2 regions of the Lysinibacillus sp. OL1 genome follow, and region 2 is predicted to be linked to the other one. Evidence: riboswitches for the same ligand, from Rfam matches in the RefSeq annotation. Region 2 holds a riboswitch; the other holds the start of a gene.
What was found. A riboswitch is a leader RNA that binds a small molecule or an ion and turns the genes downstream of it on or off. The one in region 2 is predicted to bind cyclic di-GMP.
Positions count from the first base shown of each region.

Region 1 (3,430 bases), on a different contig from region 2:
CGTAATGGACATGGGGCAGGTAATATTATTGCTACATTAAAGGGCACATTGAATGTAGAGCCAATCTATTTCACTTCTCATATGGATACTGTTGTTCCGGGAAAAGGCATCAAACCGTCTTTACGTGAAGATGGCTATATCGTATCAGATGGTACAACGATTTTAGGGGCCGATGATAAAGCAGGACTAGCTGCTCTATTGGAGATGATCAAACGTTTGAAAGAGCAAAATATTGCACATGGCGATATTGAATTTATTATTACGGCTGGTGAAGAAAGTGGCCTTGTTGGCGCTAAAGAGTTAGATCCAGCAAACATTAAAGCAAAATATGGATTTGCGGTTGATAGCGATGGCAAAGTTGGTGGTATCGTGACAGCAGCGCCATTCCAAGCGAAAATTTTCACAAAGATTATTGGAAAAACGGCACATGCAGGGGTTGCTCCTGAAAAGGGTATTTCTGCCATAACAGTCGCATCAAAATGTATTGCTCAAATGAAACTAGGTCGTTTAGATGAAGAAACGACAGCAAATATTGGGCGTTTTGAAGGTGGACAAGCGACGAATATTGTTTGTGACGAAGCGACAATTCTTGCAGAAGCACGCTCTATAGACAAAGTTAAATTGGATGCGCAAACAAAGCATATGCAAGATACGTTTGAACAAGTAGCTGCTTCTTTAGGCGCACGTGCAGAGGTAGAAGTGAAGCTAATGTATCCAGGCTTCCGTGTAACGGAATCTGATAAAGTAGTTCAGGTAGCTATGGCTGCTGCACGCAATATTGATCGCACACCGACACTAGGTATTTCTGGTGGAGGCTCAGATGCAAACGTCATCGCAGGCTTTGGCATTCCTACAGTTAATTTATCTGTTGGATACGAGGATATCCATACAACAAATGAAAAAATACCAGTAGAAGAACTTGAAAAATTAGCAGATTTACTAGTAGAAATCGTCAAAGAATCGGCGAAAAACTAACAGTCGAATAAGGATGTGACCCTATGGAAAGTGTCAAAGCAGTCGTATTTGCTTGTGGGACAGAGGAGTATGCTGTGCCTGTGGAGCAAGCGATTTCAATTGAAAAATTAGAGCAAGTAACACCTATTCCTCATTTACCTAACTATCTTCTAGGCTTTACAAGAATTCGCGGTGAGCTTGTACCTGTTCTTGATTTTGAACGCATACTGTACAATCGTTCATCGAATACAGCAACTGCTCGTATCATTGTGTTGAATACAGATGTTGTTAATTATGGATTACTTGTTACAGAAGCACGTGAAATTCTTGATTTCGATGAATCAGTACTTCAGCAATTGGGTCTAGTCAATTATAGTAAAACACGCTATTTTACTGCGGTAGCTAATCTTGAAAATCGAATGATTACGTATGTTGATCCCAAAATATTGGTTAATTCATTAGAGGGCATTCGTGAGATCATCAATTATTTACACAAAATGCTTGAAAATGAAAAGGAAAACGTAGAGGCTTAAGTACTCTACGTTTTTTTATGTTTGAATAGTAAATTTAACCTGTATTTTGTCGTTTTTACCTGATCATACATGTGACAATTATGCATTATACCTACAGACAAACCATCGCTAACCGCGTATGATAATGATTAAGAAAAAACTGAAAAAGGCAAACTTCATCGAAAGGGAGGGACGCCAAGCCATGAGTCTAAACACTATAATTTAGTGCATGATTGTCAGGTTGCCAGGTTCTGTTCTAGGAGCCGAGGCGAGTAGAATGGAGTTAGTTCGTATGAAGAGACAATTAAAAGTATGGACCGCACTAATCGTCATCATGATTAGTTCATTAGCTTTATCAAGTGGAAAGGTTGATGCCATGGCTATACAGGAAAAGGCTACGTGGCTGTGGGATACATCCCTTATCAGGGATGACCAAGAAAAAATATTATTATTTTTAGAACATAACGATGTCAATAAAGTTTATCTGCAAATCGATCAAGGCATAGCGAGCGATGACTATAAGCATTTTATTAGTAACGCTTCTGACAAAGGTATTCGCATTTATGCATTGGATGGTGCTGCAAGCTGGGTTTCAGCTGAGGGTAGTCGAAGCCAAGATGAATTGTTTAATTGGTTACATACATATAATGAGAATTCAACTGAATCTGAGCAATTTTCTGGGATTCACCTTGATGTAGAACCTTATTTAAATAGTGGATGGAACTTACATCAAGCACAAACGATAGAATCCTATCAAACACTAATAATGAAAGCAAGTGAGAAAGCGAGTCAGTTACAACTTACTTTAGAAGTAGATATGCCATTTTGGTTTGATGAAGTTCCGTATTATAATGAATTTGGAAAAGGGTTATTAGCTGATTGGGTCATTGACCATGTGGATAGTGTGACGATCATGGCCTATCGTGATGCTGCAAAAGATATTATCACTATTGTAGAACATGAAATCGCTTATGCTTCCACTATGAACAAATCAATTGTAATTGGTGTAGAAACAGGCGCTTCAGAGGAAGGGGTAAATATTACTTTTTATGATAATGGAGAAGCCTTTATGAATGAACAGCTTATACTTGTTCAGCAACATTTTTCAAATAATGACGCTTTTCATGGAGTAGCCATTCATTATGTGGAGAATTGGATGACTATGCGTCCATAAAAAAAGCCCTTCCAGTGTTAAACTGGAAGGGCTTTTCTATTGGTATTAGGACAGTCGACCACTGTAGTCCTCGAATTTAAATTCACGAATGATTTTAATACCTTCTTCATCATTATAAGAAACGATAGATGGTAGGTTGACACCGTTAAACATATGGTTTTTAACCATTGAATAATGAGCCATATCTGTGAATACAAGACGATCACCAGGTTTTAATGGCTGTTCAAACGAATAATCGCCAATCACATCACCAGCTAGACATGTTAGTCCGCCTAAGCGATATGTGTGTGCTAATTCATTTGCTTGTCCAGAACCTATAATCATTGGACGGTAAGGCATTTCAAGTACATCAGGCATGTGACATGTTGCTGATGTATCTAAAATAGCAAGATCCATTCCATTTTCTTGAATATCTAGCACTGTTGCTACTAAATAGCCTGTATTAAGGGCTACTGCTTCACCTGGCTCAAGATAAACAAGCAGGTTATACTTTTCTTGAATATAATTAATGATGTTCACAAGTTTTTCTACATCATAATCATCACGTGTAATATGGTGACCGCCACCGAAGTTTAACCATTTCATTTGGTGTAAAACATCACCAAATTTTTCCTCAACTACTTCAATAATACGCTCTAATGTATCAGAGTTTTGTTCACACATCGCATGGAAGTGCAAGCCATCGATACCGTCAAGCTGTGATTTATCAAAGTTAGCCAATGTTGTACCAAGGCGAGAGTTTGTGTAGCAAGGATCATAAAGAGCTGTTTCAATTTCTGAGTATTCAGGA
Region 1 is NZ_SJDS01000008.1:216,954-220,383, reverse strand. Features, by position in the region: gene EW028_RS15850 (M20/M25/M40 family metallo-hydrolase) at 1-975, shown strand, start outside; gene EW028_RS15845 (chemotaxis protein CheW) at 999-1,487, shown strand; cyclic di-GMP riboswitch class I at 1,625-1,715, shown strand; gene EW028_RS15840 (amidase) at 1,759-2,640, shown strand; gene nspC (carboxynorspermidine decarboxylase) at 2,686-3,430, opposite strand, start outside.
Region 1: it holds a riboswitch for cyclic di-GMP, as region 2 does, so the genes downstream of both, EW028_RS15840 (amidase) here and EW028_RS19285 (methyl-accepting chemotaxis protein) in region 2, are expected to answer to the same signal.

Region 2 (3,430 bases):
TCCCCGAGATGCTCGTCCATAAATTGATGCATCGCTTGTACTTCTTGTGAGTTAGCAACATCTGCGTGGAATATTAAAGCTTTCACACCCCACTTTTCTGCTTCTGCACGTACAGCTTCTGCCTCTTGCTCATTCCCAATATAATTAATTAAAATATTGGCTCCATGTTGCGCAAAGCCTAATGCAATTGCTTTACCAATTCCTTTACTAGAGCCTGTAATTAAAACATTTTTTCCTGTAAAATTAATGTCCATTTTGATCATTCTCCAATTTGAATTTTGCCACAAGACCTTGCAGCTCTTCTGCAGTTTTGCCCAATGATGAAGAGGCATCCTTTACTTCCTGCATGGTAGATAATTGCTCTTGTGTAGATTTCGATACATTTGAAGAGAATTCTGCTGACTGCTCTGCAGATTGTTTAATATTATTAACAGATGCCGCCACTTCCTCTGAGGATGCAGAAATTTGTTGTGAGGCTGCTGAAATTTCACGTATTTGGCTAGCTACTTCTTCTGATGAAGTAAGAATTTCTTTAAAGATTTCGCCTACTTCATTGGTAAATGCCATCCCTACCTTAACATCCTCTTTGCCTTTCTCCATAACCGTGATAGAAGCATTTGAATCAGACTGAATAGAACTAATTAAATTATAAATTTCTGTTGCTGATTGAGAGGATTGTTCTGCTAAGCGTCTCACCTCATCCGCAACAACGGCAAAGCCTTTTCCATGTTCACCTGCTCGTGCCGCTTCGATGGCAGCATTTAATGCTAATAGATTTGTTTGATCGGCAATAGCAGTAATTAAGCTAACAATTTCACTTATTTTTTTCGTATTAACATGTAGACCATTAATGGTTGTCCCTATTTGTTCAACAGAATCATTAATTAACTCCATTTGAGCAATAACTTGTTGTACAACTTCATTGCCTCGTTCAGAAGCCTGTGATGCTGAAATAGAAGATTCCGCAGCTACATTTGCAGAATCAGCAATTTGCTGAATACCTGTTGCCGTTTCTTCCATAGCAGCAGCTGTTTCCTCTGTCATGGTCATCGAGGCCTCAGCATTTTGTGTAATTTGATTCATGTCTAGTGCAATATTTGTTGAGCTGTTATAAGTTTCACCAGCATGTACCGTTAATTGATTGGCTGCTGAAGAAACGTGATTGGATGTATTGCGTATGTTTAAAATAATATGTTGCAAATTAGCCACCATTGTACGAATGGATTCAGATAATTTACCAATCTCATCCTTCGATGTCTCTAAATCAACATCTATTAATTCACCATTTGCCACTTGATTGGCAACGTTCACTACTTTTTTCAGTGGCTTTAATAGTCGATCTATAATTATGTAAACTAAAACTAATAAAATTAAAATGCCGATAATGGCAATGACAATTTGCTTAATCACACTTGTTTTAATAATCGTATTGATATAATCAGCGGAGTAATCAATCCCTAATAGGGCAATCAGTTGGCCATTATCATCTTTAATAGGACTAAAAACCGTTCTCCAAGAACCAAAAGGATCCTCGAAAATATCAGTTACCTCTGTACTATTATTTTCAATAGCTAATTTTGCTGTTTCTACATGTTCATCCGCTAAATCAGTAAAAATTTCACCAGCTTCATAGACTTCATTTAGATTAGAGGTATAACCAATTGGATTGACGCCACCCTCATCCTTGACATCCCAAATATAACTCCAGCTCATAATACCTTGCTGTTCCTGAATCATATCAAGTTGCTTTTGGATCTTTGTAAACTTTGCGTTTGTTTCCCCTTTTTCGGACAGCAAATCTTTTACTTCATCACTGTCTAAGTTCATAGCTGTTAATAAACCAACACTTTTTAATTCTTGCTTCAAATCCACATTCATCCGATTATTCAATTCACTAATACTTTGCGTCGTAATAATAGCGATAAGCAGTAATACAACGATAGAGACTGTTAGTAAAAGCTTATTTTTTAATGATGTGTTTTTTAACAACGTCATTTCCCCTTTTCCTCCTTTGAACTTTACTTGCAAAAAAAAATGCCTATTTCAAAAGAAATAGGCATAAAAGAACAAAAACTAGAATGAAGATGATACAACTAGCACTCTTTTGCAACCCAGCCGTCATAGCATTTATTGCCTTAGACCTGTAGCTTTGCGTCTCTACTTTTCAGTAAATTTGCCTATATTTCCCTACCAAAATTAACACAGTAGGTAAAAGTAGTCAATGCTCTCTACTTAAAACATACATATTTTATACTAGCTGTTCCTTCATTAATAATTATATAAATTACTTAATTATGAAGGTTTTATTCATCTATGGGACAAAATAAAAACAGCTACAACCTCAATTAGCGTTGTAGCCGTCAACTTTCAATTCACTTACCCCTAAGTGTTTGAATAAATTATACGTTTTGTGTGACAAGTAATACGGATGGTATGAAGGATAACGCAAACATAGCGATATACCATACGGAAGTACGACGTAATGAAAAGCGCACTTTTTTTCGTTCTGCATAAAAAATATCTAACATAACTGCAACAATAAAAGGCATTGTAATACATGCAATAGCTACTAATAAGATGTCAAAATAAATCATACAAGCACCCCTTTGTTTGTGAACATTTTTCATCTTTTTTGTGAACATTTTGTGATAAATTCATTGTACACAATTTCGTCACAAATTGTCAACGAGTTTTAAAGAAAAAAATGGCACTTTATGATTGATATCCATTGTGCATTATGCTCTATATTTATATGTTAGGCCCCTTAAAAAATTTCGTACGAATGAATCGCCACACTCTTTATAATTACGATGACTTGGATTTCTTAAAATAGCACCTAATTCACCTTTTGTGACTTTAATACCGCCGTCATATAAAATCTCAAGCATCTCCTCGGTTGTTAAAGCTAAAGCAATTTTCACTTTCTTTAGTAGCATATTATTTGGGCTTTCTTTACCTGACACAGGTAACGGTCCAACCGCCTGTCCTTCCCTTGGTTTCTGAGGCCCGCGTTTAAAAGTAATTAATCCATTTAAAAATGCCTCTAACATTTTATTATTACATTTGATGTATTCCTCTGGCGCTTCTTCCTCATCATTAATCTTAATCAGCATATTTAATACTTCTTCCTTTGTATAATCCATGCCACCAAGTTTAAAAATTTCTACCATATCTACATTTTTTATATCGAACGCATAGCGTAAACGAATTAAGATATCATTATTTGTCATTATATGTTCCTCCTTTAATTAACCTTATATAGTAAAGAGCCAGGCTTAATTATAACAGAGAGTTTGCTGATTATTGCTAGCTTTCCACAAGTTGTTGTTGTTAGCAAATAGCGTGTGCATTTCCTACTTTTTAAATGTATGAAAAATTTCATCGCAACCATTCTAAGGTCAAGGAGGTGAGAACAATGGCTAACAATAAC
Region 2 is NZ_SJDS01000012.1:85,233-88,662, forward strand. Features, by position in the region: gene EW028_RS19280 (SDR family NAD(P)-dependent oxidoreductase) at 1-254, opposite strand, end outside; gene EW028_RS19285 (methyl-accepting chemotaxis protein) at 244-1,995, opposite strand; cyclic di-GMP riboswitch class I at 2,103-2,188, opposite strand; gene EW028_RS19290 (hypothetical protein) at 2,400-2,594, opposite strand; gene EW028_RS19295 (YehS family protein) at 2,736-3,230, opposite strand; gene EW028_RS19300 (alpha/beta-type small acid-soluble spore protein) at 3,416-3,430, shown strand, end outside.